Gimesia benthica: one gene and its partner. The protein of the gene in region 1 interacts with the protein of each later gene in a pairwise test. Links are inferred from orthologs where the notes say so. Each region holds a gene or a part of one and is shown in the gene's direction. Other genes may lie near its edges.

Region 1 (15,377 bases):
CTGAGTCAGCATGAATTTTCGCCGGCTGAAACCCGGGAGATCCGTGAGGAGTTCTGGTCTTATCTGAAGCTGGCCCGCAAGTATGTGACGCGGGATGAGCCTCTGTTGATTCTGACGCATGGCGTTTCGGGAAGTGGGAAATCGTATGGGACCGGTTTGCTGCTGGAAGGCATGTCTGCCATTCGCGTGCGTTCGGATGTGGAGCGGAAGCGATTACAGACGGAGCAGGAGATTCCCGACGAGCGTCTCTATACTTCCGAAGTGACCGAGTTGACCTATCAGCGGCTGGTGGAACTGGCCGAGACGATTCTGGACGCGGGCTGGTCGGTGATCGTCGATGCGACGACGCTGCAGGTCTGGCAGCGTTCCCTGTTCAGCGAACTGGCGGCAGCTCGGGGAGTCCGGTTTGTGCTGCTCTGTTTTGAAGCTGAACAGGATGTGCTGGAGCAGCGGATCGAAGACCGGCAGGCGTACGAAGAAGATCCCTCGGATGCGACTCGGGATGTGCTGCAATTGCAGCTCGATGTCCGCGAACCACTGACGGCGAAGGAACAAGCGGTTTCAGCCGTCCTCCCTACAAAGCAGGAATGGACGACTGAAATGCTGGTTCAACTGGTGACTGGTTAGACACCGAATGCTGGAGGAAGCGGTGAATTATTCCGTTTCCGAAATCCAGGTGCGGGCGGCGTCCAGTTCGTGCAGGTCGAAATATTTGACCTTGGCGGAGGTGAAGGGTTTACAGAACATGGCCATGCCCTCTTCCCATTTCTTCTCGCCGACCATGGCCAGTTTGCCGATGTCTTTGAAGTGCTTGACGTCGAACTTGATGTCTTCCCAGATGGCTTCCATGGTCCAGCCATGAAAGTCGTGGAGCACGACCAGCATGTGCAGGGGGCCGTGCTGCTGGATCAGTGTTTCAATCGTAGGAGTGAAGTCGTGGTAATCTTCTTTGACCAGCTTGCCGGACATGCTGATTTCCACGTAGTTCTCGGTCGCGTGGTGTATGATCTCAAGTGACATCGCTTGTCTCCTTTAAATGTGAGAGAAATACTTACTGTCTCCAGCATAATTAAATCAGGGCTGGTTTCCAATTCGTAATGGACAGATTTCACTGTTCCTTGATAAACCCGATTGCCCTGGTTCAGGCAGTTGTCGGAACTGGTTCCAGGGTGCCGGCTGGAAAGGACATGAGCTGCGTGGCGACACGTTCTGCCTGCGCGTGATCGTGGGTGATCCAGACGAAGGCCGGACGCTGGTTAGAGGTCTCAAGCCACTGTTGAATGATCTGCTCAAACTGCCGCGTGGTTTGTGGATCGAGGCCGGACGTCGGTTCGTCCATTAACAGGATTTGCGGGGCGAGAATCAGGGCCCGCAGCAGAGCGACGATCTGCCCTTCTCCCCCTGAGAGGGCACTGGATTTCCGCTTGAGGAACCCGTTGGGTCGTTCAAAGGAGCTGAGCAGTTCCAGAACCGCGTCGACATTGTTGGATTTATCCTGGTTGATATGAAACTGCAGTGCGAATTTCAGATTGCTTTCCACGGTCCCTTCGATGAGCACGGGCCGCTGCTGCAGATAGACGACCTGGCTGCGGTAGGCGGGCAGGTCTTTGTCGGCGACGGGGGCATTCTGAAACAGAATGTCTCCCGCCTGGATCTCATCCAGCATGGCCAGGGATCGGAGGAACAGTGACTTCCCTGAACCGGTGGGACCGACAATCGCGATCCGATCGCCGGGATGGACCTGGAGTGACAAGTCTCGGACGAGCCACTCCCCTGCAGTGGTCTGGCGGCCGATGGAGCAGGCTTCCAGCAGACAATCCTGGTCTGTTTCCGTCGAGTCACTCAAGTGATCTGCTCCACTTCGATCTGATCGTAAAAGGTCTGCATCCGCTTTTCCGACAGGCGGGCGGGCAGGAGCTGCGTCAGGTTGTCGGCGGCAGCTGCCATTCCCCGGCGGATGGCAGCAGGGACCGGTTTACCACGATGCAGGGCCACCGCGATGCCCGCAGCCAGGCTGTCGCCACAGGCAATCGGATTCACAACTTCCGCCCGGGCGGGGGTGAAGCGATAGACGTGTTCCCGCGAGGTGGCCCAGAGAGTGTCTTTCCCCTGCGAAATCACGACCCAGGTGGCGCCTCGTTCGTTGATCTCCTGCATACCCTTGATGAGCGTCTCGGTATCAGCGAGTTTGGTCATCAGGGTGCGTTCCAGTTCTTCGTGATTGGGTTTCACCAGGAACGGTTTTTCTTCGAGGGCTGCTTCCAGTTCCGGCCCGCGAGCGTCGAGAATCACGGGACAATGTGTCTCGGCGATCAGATCGCTGTAAAAGCTGGAGGGGGTCCCTGCGGGAAGCGAGCCGGTGAGCACGACTACCTGGGCAGACTTGAGGTGCTTCAGGTATTCCGTTTTGAAAGCCGCCAGTTCCTCTGCGGTGATCGGCTGTGCGTTTTCAACCAGTTCGGTGGTCTTACCGGTGGAACGATCCAGGATCGTCGTGCAGACCCGGGTCGGCGTCTGTTGCGGGATGACGCAGGATGAGACGCCCAGCTGTTCGAGTTCGTTCGAGATCAGCTCCCGCGCGAAGCCTCCCGCCGGGTAGATCGTCTCGCAGGGAGTTCCCAGGTGCCGCACCGCGATGCCGACGTTGATGACCTTCCCGGAAGAGGTCCATTGCGCAGACTGACAGCGGTTGACCTCACCTGTTTCCAGGGAGCTTACTTCCAGAATCTGCTGCCAGGCCGGACTTAAGCCGGCTGCGATAATCATGGTATCAATCCTTCACAAAGATCCATGGGAACGGGTTCAGGGAACGAGTTCGCCACGGAGCATAATCTGACCAACGCGAATGTGGGTTCCCTGGTATTTGGGAGATTTTAATTCTTCATCCGGGTTTTTGAGGCGAAATGCGACCGGCGTACGGTCTGGCTGTTCGGGATGAATTTCAACGGTCACGGTATGAACCTGGTTCGGATCCAGATTCTGTGCCAGTCGAAGCGTCGAAATTCGATGGTAGGTACAGTAGCTGTCAAAGCGGGCCACCGGTTTCTGGCTCGGCTTGCCGTCAACGGTGATCAGCACCTGTCCCCCGTCTGGGCCGAGCAGGTCGTAGAGGGCTGCCTGGGTTCCGCGGAAGCGGAAGGTAATACGACTGCCGGGTTCGTCGGCTTCCCAGATCTGTCCCATGCGATTGCCGAAGCGTTTCTGCAGGATATTGTCAGCGGGCAGCTTCTTCCAGTTGCCGGTAAGCACGGATGGTTCGAGGGGAATCATCTTGGCATTGGTCCAGTGGCTTTTGACGAAAGGCTGTTTCAGCTTGTCGGCATGGTCGACTGGTTGAGAGTCTGTTTCCATTTTCTGGATGGCGTCGGCAATGACTTCGGTGTAGATTTCGTGTCCCTGGTCCAGTGGGTGAACACCATCTTTGGAGAACTGGATGATGCCGTCTGCCAGCGGTTTATCGGACTGGTACTTGAGTTTTCCCTGCTGTTCCAGTTCGGCAATTTTGAGGGCGACATTGATGGACGGGATGCCGTAATGGTCGGCCAGGAGTTCCATGGCGGAAGCGGCCCGCGGGCATTCTCCCTCGCGGAGTTCCTTTTCGTAGTTCACGCGGAAGGTATAGACGAAGCAGATATCGGTCTGCGGATTTGCCTGCCAGATCTGTCGCACGATGCCATCCATCGAGTCCCAGATGGCCTCGGGTTGACGTCCCCCGTCATTGACGGCGAATTCGACGAAAACCAGATCGGGTTTGTGATCGAGGACATCGCGCTGGAGTCGAAAGACACCCAGGTCACTGCCCGTTCCCCCGATGGCGGCGTGGATCTCGTGAATCTTCGCTTTGGGGAATGCTTCCTTGAGCCACCTGGTCGTTTTGACGCGCCAGCCATTGGCTGCGGTGATGGAGCCACCGAGATAGGCGACGTTGACTTCTTTTCCCTGCTGCAGTTTCTGAAGCACATTGCCGAGGCCCTGACGGGGTTTCACCTGTTCGGCTTTGACGGCGTGGTAAGCAGGCGGAGCAGCCTGGCTTGAAAACAGAGCGGTGAAGAGGAAGAGTCCAGCTGTGAGCAGCTTCAAACAGGACAGATGCATGGCGCGGTATCTCCAGAGGCAGACTTGCTAGTAAAGTATTAGTTAACAGGCCCAGTTTAACCTATCAGCAGGCAGATTGAAATGAGCGCGCACTGCCCAATTTGGAGAGCGGATTTTTCAAGAAGCCTCAGTAATCTTACAAAAGATCCTGCAGGATACCGGTCAGTTCATCGTCGGAGATTTCGCGCGGATTGCCCCGCATGCTGTTGCCCCGGGAATCAGCGACGAGTGCGGGAATCTGTTCGCGTGTGACGCCCAGTTCTGATAGAGTCGCGGGAATATCGATACTGGCATTTAAGGCTTCGATCTGCTGAATCAGGGAATCGGCGGCGTCCGCATCTGAGAGGGAGAGTCCGGGATCGAGGTGGCGGGCGATGTCCGCGTATTGCGTTTCACAGACACTGCGGTTGGCTTTGAGCGTCGAGGGCAGCATGACGGCACAGGCCAGGCCGTGCGGAATGCGACAATGGGTTCCCAGGGCGGGGGCGACGCCGTGTGCCATGCCCAGTCCGGAGTTCGCGAGTGCGATGCCGGACAGCAGGGCGGCGTGAGCCATGCTCTCGCGACCCGTGCGGGAGTTGCCATCTGCGACAGCTTGAGGCAAGGCGGGGATGGCCAGCTTCAGACCCTGCAGACTGAGTGCCTGGGGGATGGGCTGCGCACGGCAGGAAATGTAGCTTTCCAGTAACTGGGTGATGGCATCCATGCCGGTGCGGGCGGTGATTTCGGGGGGCACCGAACAGGCCAGCTTCGGATCACAGAGGATAATGTCGGGAATCATTTCGGGAGAACGCAGGCTCTTCTTGAAAGCGGGGGCGTAGCTGGAGATGACTGCGTTCTTGGTGGCTTCGCTGCCTGTGCCTGCCGTAGTGGGAATTGCCATTAAAGGGAGCGGTTTTGCTTTGAGTTGCAGCCCCTGCCCGACCCCTTCGAGGTAATCGAGCACGGTTTCGCTTTCCCGGTTGGTGATCATCGCGGCACACGCTTTGGCAAGGTCGATGCCGGAACCACCGCCGATGCCGATGAGAAAGTCCCCTGCACCCAGGGTATGGTGCTGGAGGATGTTGGTGACCTGGTCGACGTCGGTTACTTCCGGTTCATGTGAGATCGTACGGATGTGTTCGCTGGAGATGCCCGCGCGGGAGAGCAGCGACTTCAATTCGTCAAGCACGCCGTTAGTTTCCAGGGAACGCGAACCGGAGATAATCAGTGCCCGACTGCCCAGGGATGCGGCCAGGGTGCCTGCTTCCTGGAAACGATCCCAGCCAAAATGAATCTGCGGGGGAGCAAAGAAATCATAGTGCATGGCGCTGTCTTTTGTGTATGAGAAAAATACAGCCCGTGGCTTGCATCGGTGATACTTCACGCGAGGAACGGGGCATAAAAAAAGGGATACACTGAAAGGAGTGTATCCCCGGGACCGTATGAACTACGGTGTGTTACTTCTGCTGCAGTTCTGCTTCGATCGTGGAGACGACTTCTTTGGACTGCGGATTGGTGCGAGTCGGGAAGCGGGCAGCGATATCGCCGTCACGGCCGATCACGAACTTTTCAAAGTTCCAGCTGATAGGACCGGAGGATTTTGGCTTGGTGTTCTGCGAGGTCAGATACTTGTAGAGAGGGTCAGCGTCTTTACCGTTGACGTCAATCTTGTTGAACATGTCGAAGGTGACGCCGTAGTTCTTGGTGCAGAATTCAGAAATCTGCACTGAGGTTCCGGGCTCCTGGGCACCAAACTGGTTGCAGGGGAAACCGAGGACGACCAGTCCTTTGTCTTTGTATTTTTCGTGCAGTGACTGCAGATCTTTGTACTGGGGAGTCGCGCCGCATTTGCTGGCGGTGTTGACGATCAGCAGAACTTTGCCCTTGTACTTGCTCAGATCAACATCTTTGCCGTCCAGCGACTTCATGGTGCGATCGAGTACGGGGGGAACGGATTTCTTATCATCCTGACCGGCAATCAGAGTGGAACAGGTCAGTGCCAGCATGCTTGCCAGCAGGGTCATGGTCGTGAGGCTTCTCATCAATCTCTCCCTCATTTGGGATCCGGGCAATGTGCACGGCTCGTAAGTTAATAAAACAGACACAGGATGCTTTTCGTCGCCTCGTGCGAGAACACTACGATCCCTCCAGTGTTATCGAATCAGAATGATAACCTTACTTAAATATTACATTGATGCCTGAGTAGAATCAATTGCACAGAAGTGATTCCTGCAGGGATTGCAGGTGGGAAGCTGATTTATATGAAGCGGACAGCTGGTGGATTAGGGAGAATAACGGCTTCAGGAGAGACGGTTGGCGAGGTTGGCTTTGTGGTAGAGGGTGCCCAGCAGTTCCGAAATGGGGAAGTCATCGCTGGTACAGTTGGCCTCGATTTCGAGTTCATTCACCCAGCGGTTGCGGAGGTCTTTTTCCAGTTGCTCGCGGGCCGAGCTATTCAGTTCCTGGAAGTCGAACAGTTCCACGATATAGTGTTCGGAAGTATTGTCTGCATCCGTTTTGAGGGTGAAGGCCAGGTGGGCCAGTGGTTCCCTGGCGATGATAAAGTCTTCAAAGGGAGCCAGTTCGAAAGATTTTTCCAGCTCGGAAATCAGGCAGTGCTGAAAGGTTTCATAGGGACGCTTCCGTTCTCCGGGGAGCATGAATTCCTGACGTTCGTAGTTCCAGTGGACCAGCCAGTGAGGCTTTCCCTCGATGGTAGTCTGAAACAGGATGAATGCACCAACAAAGTTGCTCATTGTTGTCGGTTAACCTTTCGCGGGAGGATGCTGCGCTCTGGATGTTGAAACTAGATGGCCCAATCGAATTTTATCATCACAGCAGATTCAGATGTTGTTGATTTCAGCGAAAACGGTCCCATCCTCGAAGAAAGTGAGCGCAGAGCCCAGATTCCACGCTATTAGGGGAACCGCAGATTTGTGGAATTCTGAGGGAAATTCAGATTTTATGATCTTTTTCCTGTTTCCCATTGCATGCGTAGAATGGAAGTTGTAGAATTACGCATAAGAGCTCACGTATGTAAGGTGAGCCTGCACAACTAATACAATCCCCAAAGACACCTGCCCCCTACACACCCGCCCCTGAAGGCAAACATTGTTGAGCCAAGACTTTGGACTATGTTTCGCCTGAGCGTAAGAAGGTTCCTTCCATGAAAATTCATCTTATCAGTGATCATCCCGATTTACCGGATATCGAGGTCAGTGTTGATGAGTTACCCGTTGTAATGGGAAGAAGTAACAATTGTGATCTGCGTGTGCTGGATCCGATGATGAGCCGCCAGCAGTGTGAATTGACCTTCTTGAACAACTCCGTTCGCGTACGTGACCTGGAATCGACCAACGGTACGATGGTGAACTCGGAAACCGTGCATGAAGCTCCCCTCTACCCGGGCGATATTCTGACCATCGGAATGGCCAACTATGTCATCAGTTACTATGATGGCGAAGGTCAGGAAAGTTTCGAAGAGAGCTATTTCTCCGAGAACCCGGTTTAACGATTCCGCCTGAAGGCGGACCTCTCCCCTGGCTGACAGTGCAGTGGAATCGATTCCTGCACGTTGAATTTCTACTGAGAAATCGAAGCAGCCATGTCTCACTCTGAAGAACTGTTTGATGTTGTTGATGCGGACGACCGGGTCTTGGAACAACTGCCCCGCTCGGTCGTACACGCCCGCAAGCTCCTGCATCGTGCCGCAAATATTTTTGTCTTCAATTCCCGCGGAGAACTGCTGCTGCAGTATCGCGCCGCGACCAAAGACGAGTATCCCCTGACCTACACTTCCTCCGCTTCCGGTCATCTGAGTGCCGGCGAGGATTATGCCGAATCGGCTCGACGTGAGATGCAGGAGGAGATCGGCATCACGACACCCCTGGAGCGACTGGCGAAATTTCCCGGAACACCCCATAACGCTTATGAGCATACGGTGCTGTTTCGCACCGTTTCCGATGGCCCCTTCACGTTTGATCCGGTTGAGATTGAACGCGCTGAATTTTTCAAGCTGGCTGACATCGAACGTATGCTGGATGAAAACGCGGAAGGTTTCACGCCCCCTTTCAGGCAGCTCTTTCGCTGGTACCGTGCCTGTTACCGGGATTGACCGTCTACGCGGGGTATGCGGGAAGGTCATCAGACAGCGTAACGGGAAACCCTGAAACTTGTGTATGCTTTTTGTGTCCAGGGTAGTATTATTCGGGCTGATTCTCTTTCTCCTCATCTAAGTGCGATCGATTATGAGCTCAAAACCGGCCCTCTCCACAAATACTCTGGTGGGACTCCTTCTGATCTGGGGATCTCCCTTTCTACTGGCCGGGCTGATCCTGCAGCAGACCGCTGCGTTTCGCAATTCCAAAAGTGCAACCTTTGATGAAACCTACTATCTGAGCACCGCTCTGAAGACGGTTCATCAAGGGTTTCTGGATACACGGATCAGTGGGGAAGGCGTCGCACCGCTGCCGATCATGATGGACTACCTGCCGGTCGTCTGGAATGAAGAGGGCAGCCTGCGTGAGAATCCCTGGGGGAGCTATGAGAAAGATTCCACGTATATTCGACGCGCCAGGCGACTCAATTCAATTCTGGTGGGAATACCGACGATGCTGCTGGTGTACTGCTGGCTGTACCGACGCCGGGGTTATCTGGCGGCCCTGCTGGGAGGCGCGCTGATTACCTTTTCCCCGACGATGGAAGCTCACTTTTCCCTGGCCACGACGGATTCCTGTTTTACACTGATGGCGCTGATTGCACTGGCGACGCTGGTCCATTACTGGAAACAACCCGGCGGCTGGAATCTGTTCTGGGTTGCTCTGGCCGTTTCTGTGGCGATCTCCGCGAAGTACTCGGGGATTTTGCTGCTGCCTTGTACGTTGTTGGTTGTTGGTCTGGTCGCTTTGCAGAAATGGACCTCATTTTCCAAAGCGGCAGTCTGGTCTCTGACGAAACGGGTCACACTGGTCTTTGGAGTGTTTCTGCTCATGTTCGTTCCGCTGACCTGGGCGCTGCATTTGTTCTCGTTCACGGGACCTTTGAAAAACGTGCCTTATGCCGAAACCCCCGATTACTCTCCCTGGGTCAAGATGCTCGGTCGGGGCCCGACGGCTCAGAAGATTATGGAAATCGCACACAATGATATTAAACGGCCTGCTCCCTTTGCGGGGGTGTTGTTTCAGTTCCAGCATAACGAGGCAGGCCATGATGCCTATCTGATGGGTGAACTCTCTAAGGGTGGCTGGTGGTATTTCTTCCCCCTGGCCTGGCTCTGGAAAAGTACACCCGTGGAACTGCTGTTAACGGTGATCAGCCTGTGCCTGCTCCCCTTTCTGTGGGGCGATCTGAAACGGCTGGTGAGGCCTGCCTCCGCTCCTGTTTCTGAACTTCCCGAAGAGGAAGAACAGCAGACCGATGTTGACACACCAACGAGCCACGCGCCCCTGATCTGGGTGCTGGCTGTGGTGGTCTTTATGGGGATGTCTTTGACCAGCCGCTTGAATCTGGGACAACGTTACCTGCTGCTCCTCTATCCCCTGTTGTGTCTGTTCAGCATCGATCAGATGTGGCGCTGGTTTGAGGGAAAGCGGGTACTGCTGGTCACATTGTCCGTGGCCTTGATCGGTTTTCAGGTGCAGTCCATCGTTTCAGTTCAACCCGACTATCTGTCCTACTTCAATGATGGAATTGGCGGACCTCGTGCGGGGCACAAATACCTGCTGGATTCAAACCTCGACTGGGGTCAGGACCTGCCTGCTCTGAAGAAGATTATGGACGAGTTGCCGCTCGAAGATCAGAAGAACTCATTGATTTACTACTTCGGAACCGCCCGACCAGATCTGTACGGGATTAAAGCAGTTCACATCCGCGACCATCATACTGTTGATCCAGACCAGTTGAAATACATGATTATCTCGGCGAATCATCTACAGGGACTATATGCGCATGGGGACGATCCTTGTGCTGAATTCCGGAAGTTGGAACCATTCAAAATGGCCAACTATTCGATTTACGTCTTTGATCTGCAGAGTCTGGAAGCGAAAAAGGCCCTGAAAAAGTGCCTGAAAATTTATCAGGACCACATGGACGAGCAGGAGAAAGAATAGCGAGATTGTCATTTATGAGTCTGGTCCGGGAGATCTGTGTCCCCAGACTTTTGTTGAGACTATGGTTCCGGCTGCGGTCACCTGTTAGAATAAACGAATCTTAATATGTCGCTGAGACTGTGGTTCGCCTCCTGTTCTAACCAAAGTGGGGACTGCTGTGATAAGACTGCGATTGCCGGGACTGGTTTGCGCTGCGGGCCTGCTCGGATTATTTCTGACGGGCTCGTCCTCTGTACGCGGAGGCGAGATCGAGTTTAACCGCGATGTGCGGCCGATCCTTTCCGATCTCTGCTTTCAGTGTCACGGCCCCGATGCCTCTCAACGCCAGGCCGAACTGCGGCTCGATCAGGAGAGCGGTCTCCTGGGCACTACGGCTGACCCGGGAGTGGTGCTTCCCGGAAACGCGGCTGAGAGTGAATTATTCAAACGGCTGCTGACGACTGACCTGGAACTGGTAATGCCTCCACCGTCGTCCGAGAAGCAGATCACTGCAGACCAGATCGATACCATCAAACGCTGGATCGATGCGGGTGCCCGCTGGCAGAAACACTGGGCCTTTATTCCGCCCCGACGTCCCGAGATTCCCCAGGTCAGGCAGCAGGCCTGGGTGCGTAATCCCATCGATGCATTCGTGTTGGCACGGCTGGAAGCAGAGGGGTTGAAACCCTCTCCTGCAGCCGATCGATCAACGCTGCTCCGCCGACTGAGCCTGGATCTGACCGGTCTCCCCCCTGCCCTGGCTGAGCAGGACGCGTTTTTTCAGGATGAGTCTCCTGAAGCTTACGAACGCCGGGTAGATCGTCTGCTGGCCTCACCCCATTATGGCGAGCGGATGGCGCTGGAGTGGCTCGATGCGGCCCGCTTTGCTGATACCAGCGGTTATCAGACCGACGGGGAACGGCATATGTGGCGCTGGCGCGAATGGGTGATCAATGCATTCAACAGCAATAAGTCTTTTGATCAGTTTACCATCGAACAGCTGGCCGGGGATCTGCTGCCGAACCCTACGCTGGATCAACTGGTTGCCACCGGTTTCAATCGCAATCATCGAGCCAATTCCGAGGGGGGAATCATCTTTGATGAATACCTGCTGGAATACGCGGTCGATCGGGTCGAGACCACGGGGACGGTCTGGCTGGGACTGACGGTGGGATGCGCCCGCTGTCACGAGCACAAGTACGATCCAGTTTCGCAGAAAGAGTTTTACCAGTTGATCGCCTTTTTCAATAACATTCCCGAACGGGGTCGTGTAATCAAATATGGTAATGCGGCCCCCTTCGTGAAAGCACCGACTGCTGCCCAACAGCAGAAACTGGAAGCATTGAATCAGCAGATCAGCGAACTGGAACGGAAGCTCAAGTCCGCAGAGCCAGAGTTGAAGAGTCTGCAGAAACAATGGGAAGCGAAGCAGCCTTCAGCCGACCTGGAGCTCAAATATCCGCAGCAGCACCTGGCCTACCGGATTGACTTTAACGGCGAGCTGAAGCTGCAGGTCATCGGTAAACAACAGATGGATTACTATGCAAACCGGACCAACGCTTCAAGTGATGTGGAGAGATACGATCGGGATGGATCGACCAGTCAGGCCCAATTCGAGCCGACTGCAGAAGGACAGGCGCTGAAACTCAATGGCTCCGAACAGCATGAAGTTAAAGAGTTGAGAGAGCCACAGGGTGTCAAACTGGATGGTCAAAAGCCTGTCCATTTGAAAGGGGACGCGAAGCCGATTTTGAGTGACAAAGATCCGTTCTCGGTCGTCTTTCAGGTCAACCCTGCGCAGCCAGACGGGACGATTCTGGCATCACTGACACCGAAGCAGGATGAGAGCGGTTTTCGGATCTTTCTGGAAGCCGGACGACTGCAGATCAACATGGGGCCGCGTTGGCTCGACGATGCGGTATTATTGGCAGCCCGCGACAAGCTCGAACTGAACCGTTGGTCGCATGTGGTTCTCACCTATGCGGGGAATTCACAGGCACGCGACTTCCAGCTGTATGTCAATGGAGAGCCACACGAACTGGAAGTCAAACTCGACTATCTGACCGGCGGGTTTGCGTTTCCTGCGCCGTTTGTGTTTGGGGCCTATCACGATCGCGATTACTTTCGCGGGCTGGTTGACGATTTCCGAATCTACCGAACGCAGCTGACTTCAGACTGGGTGACCCTCGACCTGGTGCGAGAGTCGGTCCCCGAAATCCTGAAGATTCCTGTTAACAAACGAAGTGCAGCCCAGCAGCTGAAAGTGACACGCTATTTCATGACATATCGGGCGCCGACGGAATACCGTCTCGCTTTCTTTAATTTGCGGTCTCTGAAAGAAAAACAGTTTGCCCTGGAACGTCGTCTGCCAACCAGCATGGTGATGCGGGAGCAGGACGAAAAGCAGCCCACTTTCGTGCTCATGCGAGGTGAATACGACAAACCGGGCGAGCAGGTCTCTGCCGACATTCCGGCCAGCCTGGGAACGTTGTCCGCCGACCTGCCCCGCAATCGATTGGGGCTGGCCCGCTGGCTCGTCGATCCGGCGAATCCGTTGACGGCCCGGGTGATCGTGAACCGCTACTGGCAGATGTATTTCGGGAATGGCCTGGTCAAGACAACCGAAGACTTCGGTTCCCAGGGTTCCTGGCCAACACATCCCGAACTGCTCGACTGGCTGGCGACCGAGTTCATTCGCACCGGCTGGGATGTAAAACGACTGCAGAAACTGATTGTCACATCCGCGACTTATCGGCAGTCATCGCATGTCTTGCCTGCCCTGTTGAAAGCGGATCCCGAGAACCGACTGCTGGCGCGGGCGGCCCGATTGCGATTGCCTGCGGAGATGATTCGCGATCAGGCCTTGTCTGTCTCCGGTCTGCTCCGTCCCGAGATCGGCGGTCCTTCGGTCAAACCCTATCAACCTCAAGGAGTCTGGAAGGAGATCGCCAGTCAGATCTATGAGCCGGGAACCGGAGCCGATCTGTATCGCCGGAGTATGTATACCTACTGGAAACGCACCGTGCCTCCCCCGACGATGGCGACCTTCGATGCCCCGTCTCGCGAGACCTGCATCGTCAAACGTTCGCGGACCAATACGCCTCTACAGGCCCTGGCGCTGCTCAACGATGTGACGTATGTCGAAGCGTCCCGCAAGCTGGCCGAGCGGATGCTCAAACAGAAAGTCCAGGCGCCGGCGGAACGGATTCGTTTCGCGATGCGGGTCGTGCTGGCGCGTGAGCCGAGCGAACGCGAGCTGGCTATCTTCCTTAAAGGCTGGGAGCATTATCACAGCCGATTCGCAGCCCAGCCTGAAGCGGCGCGGAAGTTCCTCGACGTGGGTGAGTCGCGGTCGGCGATTCAGTACGACCCTGCGGAGCACGCGGCTTACACGGTGATTGCCAGTCTGATATTAAACCTGGATGAGACCATTAACAGGGAATAACCGATGCAGAACATGACAGATCAACTGACAATGCAGGTCAATCGCCGGTCATTTCTGCGCCAGAACACCGCCGGTGTGGGGCTGGCAGCGCTCGCGACGTTGCTTACGGAATCACAGACAGACATTTTGCAGGCGGCTGAATCGAAGCCGGCTGTCAGCAGCGGTCTGCACTTCCCCGCACGGGCGAAACGGGTGATCTACCTGAGTCAGTCGGGGGCACCTTCGCAGCTCGATCTGTTGGACTATAAACCGGGACTGAAGAAATTTCACAAGACAGAACTCCCAGATTCGATCCGCCAGGGCCAGCGGCTGACGGGGATGACTTCCGGCCAGAAGAGCTTTCCGATTGCAGCCTCGATGTTCAAGTTCGCCCAGCAGGGAGAAGCTGGTACCTGGATGAGTGAACTGCTGCCTCACACCGCGAAAATTGCCGACGAGATCTGCGTGGTCAAATCGCTGTTCACCGAAGCCATCAACCACGACCCCGCGATCACGTTTCTGCAGACCGGCAGTATTCAGGCGGGACGCCCCAGTATGGGTTCCTGGATATCTTATGGACTGGGGAGCGAGAACCGGGATTTGCCGACGTTTGTGGCACTCACTTCCGGAGCGGGCGGACAGCCTCTGTATGATCGTCTATGGGGAAGCGGATTTCTGCCCACGAAACATCAGGGGGTGAAGTTCCGACGTTCCAGTGATCCGGTGCTGTTTCTCTCGAATCCGCCGGGGATCGACTCCGAGCTGCGACGCGAGATGCTGGATGAACTGGGGACGCTGAATCGGATTGCGCTCGAGGAAAAAGGCGATCCCGAAATCGCGACTCGCATCTCCCAGTACGAACTTGCGTTTCGGATGCAGACCTCGGTTCCAGAACTGGCCGATCTGTCGCAGGAATCAGCCGAGACCTTTGCGCTGTATGGAGAACAGGCGAAACAACCGGGCACGTACGCCGCGAACTGTCTACTGGCCCGGCGGCTCGCCGAACGGGGTGTGCGGTTCATTCAACTGTATCACCGGGGCTGGGATCATCATCTTAATCTGCCGAGTAAGATCAAACAGCTGACCGGAGAGACCGATCAGGCGACGGCGGCGTTGATTCTCGATCTGAAACAACGGGGAATGCTGGATGACACGCTGGTGGTCTGGGCGGGAGAATTTGGTCGGACCGTTTACTGCCAGGGGACGCTCACCGCGTCGAATTATGGCCGCGATCATCACCCGCGGTGTTTCACGGTCTGGGCTGCGGGCGGCGGTATGAAGCCCGGGATGACCTACGGGGCGACCGACGATTTCAGTTATAACATCACCGAAAACCCGCTGCCCGTGCATGACTTGAATGCGACGATCCTGCACTGCCTGGGAATTGATCACAAAAAACTCACGTTCAAATTCCAGGGCCGCGACTACCGCCTGACCGACGTGCATGGAAACGTGGCGCAGCCGCTGTTGAGTTAACCTCTTGCCGCTCTATCAATAATCAGCTAGAGTCCGGGCCTCAGTCAGCCGTTTCTGGAAAATGCGGGAACTTGACTGTGCCGACACGCGTCATTGAGTGAGACCGTCGCCGACTCTGCCGGGACGCTGCATCGCAATTCACTATCTGACAAGGAGTTCAAGAGATGAAACGCTGGTCTGTTCCTCTACTGGTCGTGCTGGTTGTCGTCAGTCTGGTTTCCAACAGCTTGTGGAGTGCACCTGAGGCGGAGTCGGATCAGGACAAAGTGCAGGCTCTGCTGAAACGTATCGAACAGCTGGAGCAGCGGGTTGAG
Region 2 (15,382 bases), 2.2 Mb from region 1 along the record:
TGCTGCGGGAATATGACCAGCTGGGCGGCAAACGCCTGCAGGTGCGGTTCGTCGACGTTGAGCCGTTCAGCAAGGAAGAAGAGGAAGCCCGGCTGCTGGACATCTCTCCCCAACGGGTACAGACCGAACGGGGTGGACGGGCTTACGTGGAAACCATCTTCATGGGTGCCGTCGTGAAGAGTGCGACCGATGAAGTGGTGATTCCGTTCTTCAATGTCGGAACTCCCATCGAATACGAGCTGACCCGCTCCATCCGTACGGTCTCCAAAGATGATCGTCTGACTGTCGGCATTCTGAATACCGATGCCAGCATTTTTGGTGGTCTGGACATGAGCATGGGCGGCAACCAGCCTCCGTGGCTGATTGTGAGTGAACTCAAGAAACAGTACCGGGTCGAGCAGGTCTCACCCGATTCGCCGATCAGCGATACCGATTACGATGTTCTGCTGGCGGTACTCCCCTCATCATTGACCGAACCCCAACTCAAGAATCTGGTGGACTACGTCAAGAAAGGGAAACCGACGCTGGTCTGTGATGACCCGCTGCCCGTCTTCGGTGGAGGACGCGGCATTCAGATGGCACCCCGCATGCCCAAACCGAGTCCGGGAGGCATGATGGGAATGCGTCAACCGCCGCCAACTCCCAAAGCTTACGAAGGCCGATTGACGCCGCTGATGAACCTGCTGGAGATTGCCTGGGATAACGGGGAAGTGGTATTCGACTACTTCAATCCACATCCGGAGTTTGCCGAAGTTGTGCGTCCTGAGCTGATCTTCATCAGCCCCAAGAGCGGAACGAAAAGCGCCTTCAGCCTCGACAGCAATATCACCAGTGGTCTGCAGGAAATGCTGACCTTCTTCCCGGGCAGTATCCGTCCGCGGAAAGATCGAGATCTGAATTTCGAACCGCTGCTGCGTACCGGTCCCAACTCCGGTCTGCTGGCGTGGGGTGAGATCACCAGCCCGTTCTTCAATTCGGTCCGCATCGTGCAGGATCCGATCCGCGTGATCGACGAACACGCCCACGTCCTAGCGGCTCATATCACTTCAACGCCGAAATCAAAAGTGAAAGATCTGAATGTGATTTTCGTCGCCGATGCCGACCTGATCTCGGATGAGCTGTTCAACATCCGTGAGCGTCAGGCCTTTGGTCTGAAGATCGACAACGTGACCTTCCTGTTGAACTGTGTCGACCAGCTGGCCGGTGACGATTCCTATATCTCACTCCGCAAACGGCGTCAGAAGCATCGCACGCTGACACTGGTCGAACGCGAAACTTCGGTCTTCATCAAAGAGCGGAATGCGGAGCGGGAAAAGGCCAACGAGGTCGCTGAAGCCAAGCTGGAGGAAGCCCGTGACCGTCTCAAAGAACAACGGGAAAAGATCGAAAAAGATCCTTCCATGGACAGCCGGGAAAAACAGATCCGTTTACGAATGGCTGAAGAAAACGAAAGTCGTCGGCTGGAAGTCGATGAAGCCAAGATCGAACGGGAAAAACAGCAACAGGTCGAAAAGATCAAAGCTCAGACCGAGCGACAGATTCGGGAAATCGAAAACCGGATTCGCTGGTATGCGATTCTGGTACCCCCCTTCCCGGCGATCCTGTTGGGAATCTGTTTCCTGTTCTTCCGTTTAAAGCACGAGAACCAGAATATTGCTCCGGACCGGAGACTGAAATAAACGCAGCCCCCGCGGCCAGTTTCAATCCATCTTAAACCACTTGTTTTAAGTAAAACGTTTGCCATGAATGAAACGACGAGAACATTGACCTTTGTGGGAATCGCCGTGGTTGCCTTAATTGCGGCGTTCGTAACCGATCGCGCCTCGCAACCGGTCGAGCTGACGGGTTATGAAAAGGTAGGCGAAGAATTCTATCCGGACTTCACGGATCCGACCCAGGCGCGAGCGCTGCGGGTGGTGAGCTACGATGAAGATTCCGCCACGCTGAAAGTCTTCAACGTGGACTATAAAAACGGTGCCTGGCGGATTCCGTCGCACCATGACTACCCGGCTGACGCCGAAGACGAACTGGCGGAAACCGCCACTTCCCTGGTAGGAGTAGTTCGCGGTGCCCTGGAAAGCCGGCGGAAAAGCGACCATGAACGTTTTGGCGTCATCGATCCACTGGACGAATCGAACACCAACCTGCAGGGCCGCGGTCAGCGTCTGACACTGTCCAAAGAGGGTGGTGCGCCGCTGGTCGACTTTATTATCGGTAAGCAGGTACCGGAACAACCCAATGAATATTATGTGCGGAAAGTCGACGAAGATTCGGTCTACCGGACTAAGCTCAACGTGGATCTCTCCTCTGATTTCTCGGACTGGATCGAACCGGATCTGCTGAAGGTCGACCGGGATCGACTGGTGGAAATCATCGTGAATAAATACTCGATCGATGAAACCAATCGGCGCCTGGTGGACGAGGAACTTTCGACGCTGAAACGCAAAAACTCCAGCTCTCCCTGGGAACTGGAAGGCCTGAATACCGAAACCGAGAAACTGAATACCGCCGATGTCAACCAGATGATCAACACGCTGGTCGACCTCAAGATTCAGGGAATCCGTCCCAAGCCGGCCGCCATCGCTGCGGAGCTCAAGAAATCGGGACAGCTGCAGCTGAAAAATGCACTCGACTTTGTCGATCTGCAAAGCAAAGGTTTCATCGTGGCCCAGACAGCTTCGGGCGGTCAGCAGCTGGTATCCAACGAAGGGGAAGTGATCGTAGTCACCAACCAGGGTGTGGTCTACTCGCTCTACTTTGGTGAAATCTTTACCGGCAGCACGCTGGATATCGAAGTCGGTAACGGCAGTAAAGAGAAGAGTGAGAAAGCCCCGGCGAAAGATGCTGAAAAAGCGGATTCCAAAGAGAAGAAACCTGCCGACAAAACTGAAGAGTCGGTAGAGAAGCCGGGCAAAACCGATGACAATGATGCCATGAAGACCAGCCGTTACCTGTTCGTGACGGTGACCTTCGATCCGTCCTTTATCGGCGATCCACCACAGAAGCCGACCAAACCGGAAAAGCCGGCAGAGACGAAAGAAAAAGCGGACAGCGATAAACCAGCCGATGCGAAAGCAGCTGACAAGAAGGATGAGAAAACCGACGAGAAGAAGCCGGATCCGGAAGCAGAATATGCAGCCGCGATGAAGAAGTATGAGTCGGCTCTCAAAACCTACGAGAAACAGCTGAAGGAGTACGACGAGAAGGTCATCAAGGGCCAGGAACGCGTGCAGGAGCTGAATCAGCGGTTCGCGGACTGGTACTACGTGATTTCCGCCAACAGCTTCGAGAAGCTGCGGATGTCGCGGAAAGCCCTGGTCGAGCCGGCTGACAAACCCGAAGAGGGTGCCGCTAAACCGGGAGCGGGTAATCCCGCTCTGGGAATTCCGGGCCTGAACCTTCCCGGCATGAAGGCTCCCGCTCAGCCAGGTGGGGAGCCTGCAGCGCCGAAACCGGCTCCGTCCGCGAAACCTGCTCCAGCGAAATCCGACAGCGAGAGTAAACCGGCGCCCGCCAAAACAGAGGCAAAACCTAAGCCTGCTGCGGAAAAAGCCTCCCCCAAGCAGCCGGAAGCTGAGAAAAAGTCTACGGATTCCAAGCCTCCCGAGAAGGCAGCTGGTTCTGAGTAATCGGCGGAACAACAGTCCATTCAGCCAAGCCTGAGGCGGTCGGTAATCGTGCCGAACCCGCTTCAGGATTGGCTTTTTTTCGTGGCAGAGCCCAATTCTGTTCCGGTTAGGTAGACTTTACGGGCCATGTGCCCAACAAACCGGTAATTCCGATCGAATCATTCATAGAAGTTCCTCATCTGATACCGATAAAGCACAGTGAACGATTTATAACGATTTTGTAAGTTGCTCACATAAAACGGGTCTATCAGTTATCAGTCACATAAGTATAGATACCGAATCAGGTTACCTTACTTATGAAGGAGTCTACGAAATGAAACGACTTCCCCAGAAGCTCCAGTGGGCCGTTGTTGGCTTTTCACTTGTCGTCGTGGTTGGCATCTGTATCGAGCTCTTGAAATCCGATTCAAAAGCCTCAAACGCGGAATCAGTCGCGGAGGAGATCAAGTGGCACCAGGACCTGGAAACGGCTCACCAGGCCGCGATGAAAAGTAACAAACCGGTATTCATCGTATTTGATGCCAGCTGGTGTACTTACTGCCGGAAACTGGAGAAAGATACCCTCTCCGATCCACGAATGGCCCGCTACCTGAATCAGGCATTCGAGCCTGTACACCTCGATTTCGACAAAGATCGGGAAATTGCCGACACCCTGAAGGTGAAATCGATTCCATGTACAGTCGTTCTGAGTGCAGAAGCAGACCTGCTGGCGCGTCAGGTGGGATATTCCAAAGTTCCCCGCTATCACGCGATGTTGGAAAAAGCCCGCAAATTGCAGGCTGTGATTCGCCACATCGAGTACTCAAAATAAGTCTGAATTCTGCTGATATCACTGATTCGCACATGGCGCAAATCTTGTAAAAGCAATAAAGAACGTGTATTTTGCGCTGTATGAATAAAAGCAAAGAGCCTTTTGGCAAGAATCCGTCGGGCGAAGGAGACTCCTGGGAGTCCCTCGCAGGTGACCTGTTTGGAATTGATTTTGACCAGCAGGTCAAACCCGAGCCCGTCGATTTTGATGAAGATGATCTGCCCGAAGACGACGAGGCAGACGTTGAGGCTACCTCTGAGGAACCGGAAACCCCGGCCCCTGCAGAGCCGTCGGCTGCTGCCGTCTCCCGTGTTCAGGATGAGACGGATGAAGATGACGACGATGATAGTGGATTCGGTTCCGCCATCTTCGAAGATGACGACGACGATGAGCCTGAAGTACTCGTCTCTGATGAAGATGACGAGGAAGAAGCCGACGATGAAGAAGAGGACGACGACGAAGATGAAGTGATCGCGTCCTTCGATGATGACGAAGAGGACGAGGAAGACGAAATCGAAGAAGATTTCGAACCCGCCGCTCAAGTCGCAGCCGAGTCTTCCGTTGACGATGACGACGAAGAAGACACCTACTGGGATGCTCTGGACGGCTGGGACTGGGACGAAGACGATTCCAAGTCAGCGAAGAGCCCCGCCGCCTCTGATGATGATGAGGAGGATGACGAAGACGACGAGGACGAGGACGATGTCTTCGCTGAAGCCGATGAAGAAGAAGACGAAGAGGATGAGGAAGCGGTTGCTGAAGCTGAGGAAGTAGTCCAGGAGAAACCGGCCCGCTCCCGTCGTTCGCGTAGTCGCAAAAAGAAAACCGCAGAAAATCCCCCTGCCACCGCTCGAACAGACGAACGTCTGGACGACGACGATTCCTTCGGCTTCGGTCTGATTTCGGAAGAAGTTTCCTTCGAAGTTGAGGAAGAAGACGAAGAGGATCTGGAGGACGAAGCCGTCGCCGAAGAAGAAGAGACGGTTGTAGCAGAAGAAGACTCCGAGGAAGAAGAAGCGGAAGAACCGAAGAAGCCCCGTCGTCGTCGACGCCGGAGACGTTCACGTTCGCGTAAGAAAGAAGAAACTTCTGAAACCGCTGAGGATGAGGAAGAGACGGAAGACGAAGCTGAGGAACTGGAAGTCGACGATGAAGCCTCTGATGAAGAGGACGAAGAGGAGTCCGAACAGAAGCCAAAACGCTCGCGCCGCTCTCGTCGTCGCAAAAAGCCTGCTGCTGCAGAGTCTGAGTCTGACTCTGACGATGAAACAGACAGCTCCGAAGCACCGCGTCCCCGCAAGAAAGAGATCGAAAACAAATATCCCAACGTACCAAGTTGGGAAGAAGCCATCTCTTATCTGCTGAACCCCAAGCTGGTGAGCGGCAAGTCCTCCACCCAGGACAAAGCCAAAGAGGGAGACAGCAAGAAATCGGATCCGGAAGCAGCTGACGATCAGAGCCGCCGACGTCCGAAACGCTCTTCGCGTCGTTCATCCGGAAAACGGGGTGGTGGAAACCGGAAGCCATCTCCGAAAAAATCCTAGTCGCCTGACAGGACGAGATCTTAACCATAGATCGGAGTAAGCGCGCATGGATACGGTTGCTGAAATCCCGGAACTGCGACAGCGAGTACGTGCTGCCCGCCAGGGAGGTGCCGTCATCGGTTTTGTGCCGACCATGGGTGCCCTGCATCAGGGACATGCCAGCCTCGTGGAAGCCGCACGAAAAGAGTGCGATTTCGTCGTGGTTTCGATCTTCGTGAATCCGACACAGTTCGGTCCCAATGAAGATTTCGACAAGTACCCGCGAACGCTGGCTGCAGACCTGGAGAAATGCCAGGCTGCGGGGGCGGACCTGGTCTGGACGCCAACCAAAGACATGATGTATCCGGCCCACTTCTCAACGCATGTGGATGTGGAAACACTGACGGAGACACTGGAGGGCGCGACCCGTCCGCATCACTTCCGCGGCGTCACGACCGTAGTCACCAAACTCCTGCTCAGCTGTCTGCCCGACAAAGCATATTTCGGGGCGAAAGATTATCAGCAGCAGGCCATCGTGCGGCGGATGTGTCTCGATCTGAATCTTCCGGTGGAAATTGTCACGTGCCCTATTATCCGGGACGCCGATGGTCTGGCACTGAGCAGCCGCAATGCTTATCTCTCAGCGGAAGAAAGGGCATCGGGCTTGTCCCTTTCTCGAGCGCTGGCACTGGCCGAGGAGCGAATCGCCTCGGGTGAGACGGATCTTGAGCGCATCAAAACAGAAATGCGGGAGCTGCTGTCGAAAACGCCGCTGATCAAACTCGATTACGCGACGATTGCTGATCCAGATACCCTGGAAGAGCTCTCAACCGCGCAAAGCCGGATGGTCGCGTTGATCGCCGCCTGGTCCGGTTCCACACGATTGATCGATAATCGTGAGCTGACGACTGATTCGCAGGTTTGAATTACGTCGATCTCACGAATTGATATTGACGTAAGCTGCTGAAAAGTAAGAAGATACCATCTCAGCGTTGATCGAATTTGTGCAAAACTGCGGTTTTCTGTGAACCGTGGGAACTTCTTTGAGCCTGGTTTCGTCTCTCTATTACTGTGACCAACAATGATCAATACCTGATTCAAGAGTGTTTGGCAGGTCGTACTGAGGCGTTTGATCAGCTGGTTCTAAAATATCAGGACCGTCTGTATCGAACACTGGTGCGGATTCTGGGCTCCAGCGACGATGCGCGCGACGCAGCCCAGGAAGGCTTTACCCAGGCATTTTTCAAGTTGAACACATTCCGGGGAACAGCCGCCTTTTACTCCTGGCTGTTCCGCATCGCTTTTAATGCAGCGATTACCCAGAAACGAAAACAGAAACGATCCGCCACCCCCATTGATCCGCAGGAAAACCAGTCAGGTCAATGGCTGGAAGATCCTCACCCCGACCAACACCCTCCCGACGTGGCAGAACGCACCGAGCGCAAACAGATCGTCCACCAGGCGTTGAATGAATTACAGGAAGAATACCGGACCCCGCTGATTCTGCGGGAGCTGGAAGGTTTGTCATACGGAGAAATCGCAGAGCTCACGGATGTTCCACTGGGAACGGTCCGCAGCCGCATTTTTAGAGGAAGGAATGAACTGAAACAGAAACTGAACGCGTTGTTCCAGGAGGCACCCCTGGCCCGTGTTTCCGAGTCTGACCACGAGTCATCTATAAGTGAATCAAAATGAGTAGTCCATCATCTAACGAAAACCTGTCCGCCTACTTCGACCGGGAGTCCTCTGACGAGGAAAGCCGGGAGTTGGAGTCGCTGCTGGAAGAGTCAGCGGCAGCGCGACAGGAACTGCACGAGTTCGGTGAGATCTCCCGGCTGATCCAGGAGACAGCGACGGAATCTGCGCCCCCCGAACTGGCGCCCTCGATCCGTAAACGGATCGAACAGGAAACCCTGTTGAATTCCACTCCAGCAACACCCGCGACGGCTCCGGCCCCGTCGGGTCCTTCGATGCTGCGTTACCGGATTGCGGTCGCTATCAGTACCTGTTCTTCTCTGGCAGCCTTGGTCTTATTTATTTTACTGCTGAATATTCCAGAGCCGAACGCAGGTACCAACTGGCAGATGACCTCTTCCGATCAACAGCCAACACTAATGAGTCATGCCGAACCCGCTCCCGAATCAGAGGGCGCGCTGCGGGAAGGTGAGCAGATGGACGCGTATCATGACAGTTTCAGTTACCAGGGTAAACCGGTCGCAGACCTGAAAATGAAAGCGGCGGCAGCTCCCCCTGAGAATGCGCCTTCTGTCTCCCTGCGGATGTCAGCCCCTGCCGCTGCGAAAAGCGAGCTGGTGAAAGGACAACCAGGGGTGGGCAGGGCTGGTCTGGCCCGTAAAGAGACGGCAGACTTTGCGATTAAAAACACGTTTGCAGAGCAGAAAGCCATGCAACGCATGGCGGAAGTCCAAGCCCGGAATCGTCTCACGTTTCCGGTAATTCCTCCGATGACAGGTCTGCCCTCACATATCCCCATGGATGCGATTCGTATTGGCGACGTCTTGCCTTACTTCCAGGATATCAATGGCAAGGTTGCAGTGATTGAAGTGCGAGTGGTCGATGTGAAACAGGCACTGGGCACCATGGAACTGCTGTTGAGCAAGAATAACATTCCGGTCAATCAGAAAAAACAGTCCGAAGTGGAACGTCAGCTGAACCGCCTGAATTCCCAGAACGGTAACGGCGCCGGTGAAAAGAAGACGGAATCGGCTCAAGAGGATGAACTGTTCGCGGTCTTCGTGGAAGCCTCCGATACCCAGGTGGCCTCGGCGCTGAATGATCTGCAGAAAGATCTGAATCAGAGTCAGTTGCTGGGCCTGTCCCTGCAGCCGGCCATCGATGAATCTTCACTGACGGAAAGCGTCAAAGACCTGCCACGTCTGCTGGCAGAGAACACCGAAGTCAAAGCTGACACCCCCTTCGAAGTGGGCGGCAATCAAAAGCAGGATATCAAAGCCAGCGACGATGCTTCTGCTAACGATGGTCTGGCGCGTTCGAACGATAACACAGGTTACCAGACCCGCTATCGGATGCAGGTGCCTGCCGAACAGCTCACGCGACGCGCAAGAGAGTACAAACGAGCGACGCCACTCCCGACATTGAGCCAGGCCAGGTCTGCTTCACCCGAGGCGCCCCTGGTTGCCTCCAAGCCGAACCAGGGGCTGCTGCCATACGCTGCTGATCAGAAACTGACAACGAGCCAGCGATCCGCAGGCGGGGATAAACCCCCGGTCAGAGTGCTGTTTGTGTTTAAGAACAGTCAGAGCCAGACACCAGTTGTACCTCCCGCTCCCCCGGCGTCCCGCTGAGGGGAACACCGGGAGGGAGGTGATTTAGATCTAAGACCGTCTGATGGGACGACCGTCTTATTTGGCCTTCTGTGGTCCGACGTGTCCCCTGGTCCTGGTCTGAATGCGAACCAGGTAAGTATCTGCGGTGAGGTAGAGGACTGAACCGTCATTCCCCCAGGCACAGTTGGCGGTCCGTTCGCCGGTGCTGATGCGTCCCAGCAAATCTCCTTCGGGACTGAAGATATAACAGCCCCCTGGTCCGGTGGCGAAGACGTTCCCTTTGAGGTCGGTCTTCAGACCATCGGGAAGTCCGGGGAGCTTGCCGACATTTTCGGTGACATCACAGAAGACCTTGCTCTGCCCCAGTGTCCCATCCTTATTGACGGGGAATGCTTTCCAGAGTGCGGCTTCAGGATCGGACTGAGCGACGTACAGTGTTTTTTCATCCGGTGAGAAGGCGATGCCGTTGGGGCGGGTCATTTCTTTCGTAAGCAGAGTCAGGGTTCCGTCAGTCGCCAGACGGTAGACGCCACAGAAGTCGAGTTCGCGACGGGGATCGTTATAACGATCGGGCAGACCGTACGGGGGATCGGTGAAGTAGAAATCCCCGTTGGATTTGAATGTACCATCGTTGGGGCTGTTGAGACGTTTGCCCATGTAGTTGTCGACCATCGTCCGCTTGCCCCCATCTTTGGTGAGGACGGAAATCCGCCGGTCGCCATGCTCACAGGAGACCAGCCGTCCCTGAGGATCCAGGATCAGACCATTGCAGCCAGGCTCGCCTCCGTAGGGAGCGACTCCGGTGTATCCCGAGGGTTTCATGAACAGAGACGCACCAGTTCCCTCTTTCCATTTCATGACCGAGTTGCGGGGAATATCGGAAAAGAGCAGATAACCGTCTTTCGCATCTCCAACCCAGACAGGACCTTCGGACCAATCGAAGCCGGAGGAGAGAACCTCGATCTTCGCATCCTTGTCTATCAGTTGATCGAGACGTGGATCAATGCGAATGACTTCGCCCAGTGTGGGGTAATTGGTCGAGTCCTGCGCGTGCCCTTGGGAGGGGGCGAGACAGAGGAGACTTGTGACCAGCAGCAGACAGGAGAGTGGAATGGTTTTCATGCGCTTTTTCCCTGTTTTGTAAGTCTATGAGATCAAGTGAATTCATCGGGGAATATTGAAGTATCAATTCTACAGATTGTGTGCAGGAGATGCACGTATCGAGGAAATATTCTTGAATCAGGGGCTTGGAATACTTGCATCCCGAAAGGTGCTTCGATAACGTAGGCTCTGAACCGATTCGGGTCCCTGAAGACTTTTCAGCAGCCTGAAAACCGATTAAAATCAGTCTGAACAAGACACATATGGTGGGTATAGCTCAGTTGGTTAGAGCGCCGGATTGTGATTCCGGAGGTCGCGGGTTCGAACCCCGTTACTCACCCTTTTTTCTCTTTTGAGGCCCCTTCAGCGACGTGATCAGACAGTCGCGGCTCCGCCTCTTCTGTTCCTTGCAGATGGAACAGCTCTCCCGTGATGTTGCGATCACAGCCAGCACCTCGATTCAGATCTTGAGAGGCAGCTCTTTCCGCAGCGTTGAGGGGGAGACATTCCCTTCGGCAGGCAACGGAATATTTCCAGGCTTACCTGCACCATAGCATGCGGCGAGTGCCACCAGCGGCGTCCAGGCGATCATCACCAGAGGCAGGCCCCAGGCAGGCCAGAACAGGGCCATTGTCGCCAGCGGTAAGAGCCAGCAGACATTCAGAGCCAGAGCGACGAGAGTAACTCTGCGATGTGCGGCTTTGCGGGTCAGGTTTTTCCCTTCCGGTTCAACCAGGTAGCGGGAAACGCGTTGATAGGTATGGCTCTGATGTGCCTGGTACCAGCGATCTCCCCGCAGCATGCGCCGCAGTAATGTAAACGTGGCATCCACCCAGAAGACGCCAGGCAGAATGAGCCAGACCCAGAGGTTCAACGCACCGGAATACACGGTGGTTGCCGCCAGCATTCCCAGCGTATACCCCAGAAAGGTACTGCCGACATCGCCCATAAAGATTTTCGCGGGAGCCCAGTTGACCAGGATGAAGCCCGCCAGGCTGGCAGTCAGGATCAGCATGGGAAGCAGAACCAGCGACGATGCAGCTCCCTGTTGATAATACATCAGGCCGCCGGCGGTGGTCAGAATGCAAGTGGCTTCCATCCCCGCCAGTCCGTCGATGCCGTCCATGAAATTAAACAGGTTCAGCCACCAGACCAGAGCCAGGGCCGTGATCCCCCAGCAGATGACATCAGACTGCAGCCGGATTCCCCAGAGTTCAATCACGGGAGCCGGCAGGAGTGTATAAACGGAAGCCGCGATAATCAGAATCTGCGCTCCGAGGCGTTTTTTAATCGAAAGCTGATACAGGTCGTCACAGAACCCGATCGCCGCAATCAGCGCACCGCCGCAGAGCAGTACGGTCAACAGCGATCCGGAGCTGACTTCATTCCAGAGGCAGACCGTGGTCGCCAGCAGGCTGATCACAACAAAGGAGAGACCGCCGCCGCGGGGCGTCGGTTGAATGTGGGAACAGCGATTGGTGGGCTTCTGCACCAATCCGAGAGTGGGGGCCAGCCGGATGATCAGCAGCGCACCGACCAGAGTCGCTACGGAGACGCCGATAAGCATCACAGTTGATGTGATTACACTGTCAAACACCATTACTTCACGCTAGCCCTTATCTGGCCCTGAATGAATTGCGCTTCCAATTCAGGTCAGACTGTTGATCACTTTTTTGTGGAAGTCCGGTTTCCCTAAACAGGATCCGATCTTCCCCGCTTCCAGGTTGCCTCCCCCCTGAAATTCACACAGCAAACCGCTGAATTCCTGAAGAGAGGGGAGCAAGTCGGGGCGAAGTATACTATTAAGCGAAAAATGGGTCAATCCGTTATGAAACCCCTGTTTTCAGCTGGAAAATCTGCTTTTTGACGGTCATTGATATGAGAAAAGTCCCTCGCTCAACAAACCCTACCTGAACATATAAAACCTCACCTGAAGAGACCGTCTACTGCCATTTTGTGAAGAACTCTCATCAGAATTGGAGCGGTGATTGATTTTGGGGGAGCTGAGAATTATCGTCAAACTGTAATGAAACAAGGTCTGCGTTACTTTTCCTGGATCATCGGTGTCCTGGGAGTGCTGGGAGTTCTGCTCCAGTCACTCCAGGTACAGATTGAGCATACCCACTCCGGCGGAGAGAGTGCGCACCAGCACTCCCACTCTGCGGGACACAGTCATTCGCATGGGCATGGCCATTCCCACAGCCACGGGCATCCCCACAGCCACGGGCATGGTCACTCTCACAGCCATTCGCATGCAGGTCACAGCCATGGGCACGACCATGCACACGGGCATGGACACTCTCATATCGATCAGGAAGAGCCTGCCACCAAGGTGGTCCAGTCCCCTCACAAGCATATGCATATCAGGTTGCTCTGGTGGGAATTCACAGTCCAACTGCCTGCATCCTCCTCAGAGCCAGCAGCCACTGAGGTCGCTGTCGCCCCTGCAACTTCGGAGACCAGTGTCCAGGAAACAGGCAGTCTCCCCGATGGTCTGCGATTCTCGGCGATTCCCTGGGAGCGGCTGATTTCGGAACTGGTTTCATCCTGGATGTGCGTCGCGCCTCCCGAGCGTGGCCGCGTACCTTTGCGCGCAGACTGTTTTGCGAATCTCAACTCAGCGGAAGCCTGCTATCAACGCCTCCGCGACACGCCCCCCGTCCCCCCGCCACAACGTTTGCTTTCTGCTTCATTCTCGTAATTCCCCTGACGCGATCATTGTCGATCTGCCTCAGGGAACGTGCGAGTGCTGCGCCTATCGTGAGGGAAAACCACTTTCCCACGCTTTGACAGGTTCGGTTTGCGCACCTTGTTCCAGAATGTCTTTCTTGCACTGCCGGTCCGCGCAGAAACTGTCGGTACCGCTGCGCACATTCTTTCAGAAAGTAAAACGATGAAAGTCCAAACGCATCGCCCCAGAGGGTTCACACTGATTGAACTCCTGGTGGTCATTGCCATTATTGCGATTCTGATCGCCCTGCTCCTGCCTGCCGTTCAGCAGGCGCGGGAAGCAGCGCGCAGAACGTCCTGTAAAAATAACCTGAAGCAGCTGGGCCTGGGGCTGCATAACTACCATGATACGCATGGCTGTTATCCTCCCGGCTACATTTACCGGCCCGGCGCTTCGGGAAATCAACTGGGATTCGGCTGGGTTGCGATGATCCTGCCGATGCTCGATCAGGCCAACTTATATAATGAGTTTAACTTCAACCTGCCGATCTTCGACGCCGCCAACCTGACGGCGCGGGAAAAACAGATCCCGGGCCTGCTCTGTCCCTCAGATCCCGTTTCCGAGAATAATTTCGTGGAGATGGGAAGCTCCGCGGAACGTTACGCGATGGGCTGCTATGTCGCCAGTTTCGGTCCGCCGGACCTGGATGCGACCCAGGAGAAACGAGCGGGGATGTTCAGCCGCAACAGTTCCACCCGCGCTCGTGACATCATTGATGGCATGTCGAATACGCTCTGCGTGGGAGAACGCCAGAACGGTGCCTTCCGTAATGGGGCGTCGCACGGGAACCATTTCGAGTACGAAACGACCTGGGCTGGTGCCGTGCGTGATATCTCTGATCCGACGGACGACCATGGTCACATGGTACTCTTCCAGTCGGGGCATGTGCCCAATTCACCGCAGAGTGATGACCGGGATGTCTCGGCACCGCACATCGGTTTTGCCCAGTTCCTGCTGGGTGACGGTTCCGTGCGGCTCATTGGTTCCAGCATCGACTTTGGTGTTTATACAGGGCTGAGTACGATCTCAGGAGGCGAAGTGATCGGCGAGTATTAAATTACGCTGATGGCTTGAATGAATGTTGCCTGCTCACAGCTTGTGTTGTGAGCAGGTTTTTTTGTTGATTTGAAATGAGAATGAACTCAATACTGCGGGCAACCACGCAGGGTTGCCCCTACCTGAAAATTGGTTGGTAAGTCTAATGAAGCTCGCTCGATTTCCTGCGACCTCCTGCTCGCTGCGCTCGGCCCGAATTACATTCGGGCCCATCCGGTTCAGGGGGTGTTATTCTGGATCCAGTGGAAGAGTGATTCTGAATCGTACATCGCCAGGCGGGCGGACACATGTATCCACCCCTACAACTCGACATTTATTCGTCAGCCGTCTTTTCAAAGACGAGGATATGCTGGCGGGGGAGGATGCCGATGGTCTCTTTCCACTTGAGATTCAGTTCGGGGCGGGAGACCTCTTTTTTCGCCTGGGCTTCGGACATCTTGTGAACCAGCTTGATGGGGACGGTCGGATCTTCCTTACGGTATTCGACCAGTACGACGCGGCCCTTGGGTTTAAGTGCCTTGGAGATCTCCCGCATCATCTCATAGGGAAACTCGAACTCGTGGTAGACGTCAACCATGATCGCCAGGTCGATGGACTCCGGTTTGAGACCGGGTGATTTCTGTGTTCCCAGGACAGGCACCACGTTATCGACGCCCATTTTGTCCAGTTTTTTCTTGAGCAGGTCGAGCATCTCCTGCTGCACATCGACGGCGTAGATTTTTCCTCCCGGAGTGACGTGTTCGGCGAGGATCACCGAGATTACGCCGCTGCCTGCGCCGATGTCGGCAATGTCCATACCGGGTTGCAGTTTGAGTGCTTTGGGGAGCAACGACAGGCGTTCTTCCCGTTCGCGGGTGGTGCGTTCCAGCCAGGGGGCGCCCTGGTAACCCATCACGCGGGCGATTTCACGTCCCAGGTAGAATTTGCCAATGCCGTTGGGATCGTGTTCGTCGAGACGATAAGAATAGCGGTCGTCCTGCGTGTCGGGCTTCTGTTTTGTGGCAGCAGGCTCGGCGGCAGATGCGGAGTTGGCCAGACCGACGAGGACCAGGAGAGCCAGTGTGTAGCACCGGAAGCAGAACGTATCGGATCGGAAAAGCTTCGACGTGGGTTTCATCAGATCTCCTTAAACCGTGTTAACGGAAAATCAGAAGACCGCTTCTCCTGTTTCCGGATTTCGTTCATGTCGCTGCATGATGGCCGCCCATTCTTCCGGGGACACT

The links.
Region 2: the proteins of F1728_RS01370 (region 1) and panC interact in binary tests that used the Escherichia coli proteins (3 or more experiments, as listed by UniProt). The link is inferred for Gimesia benthica from one-to-one orthologs.

Annotation. Positions count from the first base shown.
Region 1 is NZ_CP043930.1:307,374-322,750, reverse strand. The notes cover bases 6,496-9,436. They hold F1728_RS01370 (NUDIX hydrolase), read left to right. Parts: upstream 6,496-7,681; coding sequence 7,682-8,191; downstream 8,192-9,436. Other genes in these bases: F1728_RS01365 (ArnT family glycosyltransferase), read left to right, coding at 8,325-9,436; F1728_RS01375 (FHA domain-containing protein), read left to right, coding at 7,244-7,588; F1728_RS01380 (hypothetical protein), read right to left, coding at 6,496-6,833. Also shown: F1728_RS01415 (bifunctional aminoglycoside phosphotransferase/ATP-binding protein), read left to right, coding at 1-627; F1728_RS01410 (SpoIIAA family protein), read right to left, coding at 655-1,020; F1728_RS01405 (ABC transporter ATP-binding protein), read right to left, coding at 1,142-1,846; F1728_RS01400 (1-phosphofructokinase family hexose kinase), read right to left, coding at 1,843-2,766; F1728_RS01395 (SGNH/GDSL hydrolase family protein), read right to left, coding at 2,803-4,095; F1728_RS01390 (iron-containing alcohol dehydrogenase), read right to left, coding at 4,232-5,401; F1728_RS01385 (glutathione peroxidase), read right to left, coding at 5,535-6,119; more of F1728_RS01380, read right to left, coding at 6,378-6,495; more of F1728_RS01365, read left to right, coding at 9,437-10,184; F1728_RS01360 (DUF1553 domain-containing protein), read left to right, coding at 10,342-13,608; F1728_RS01355 (DUF1501 domain-containing protein), read left to right, coding at 13,612-15,063; F1728_RS01350 (hypothetical protein), read left to right, coding at 15,228-15,377.
Region 2 is NZ_CP043930.1:2,499,219-2,514,600, forward strand. The notes cover bases 5,014-7,959. They hold panC (pantoate--beta-alanine ligase), read left to right. Parts: upstream 5,014-6,030; coding sequence 6,031-6,888; downstream 6,889-7,959. Other genes in these bases: F1728_RS09395 (hypothetical protein), read left to right, coding at 5,014-5,984; F1728_RS09405 (sigma-70 family RNA polymerase sigma factor), read left to right, coding at 7,071-7,658; F1728_RS09410 (anti-sigma factor), read left to right, coding at 7,655-7,959. In the rest of the region: F1728_RS09380 (Gldg family protein), read left to right, coding at 1-1,679; F1728_RS09385 (DUF4340 domain-containing protein), read left to right, coding at 1,743-3,629; F1728_RS09390 (thioredoxin family protein), read left to right, coding at 3,943-4,440; more of F1728_RS09395, read left to right, coding at 4,521-5,013; more of F1728_RS09410, read left to right, coding at 7,960-9,289; F1728_RS09415 (SMP-30/gluconolactonase/LRE family protein), read right to left, coding at 9,347-10,393; F1728_RS09425 (MraY family glycosyltransferase), read right to left, coding at 10,833-11,972; F1728_RS31215 (hypothetical protein), read left to right, coding at 12,399-13,073; F1728_RS09435 (DUF1559 domain-containing protein), read left to right, coding at 13,266-14,159; F1728_RS09440 (class I SAM-dependent methyltransferase), read right to left, coding at 14,473-15,276; F1728_RS09445 (Trm112 family protein), read right to left, coding at 15,307-15,382. UniProt on the Escherichia coli protein: Catalyzes the condensation of pantoate with beta-alanine in an ATP-dependent reaction via a pantoyl-adenylate intermediate.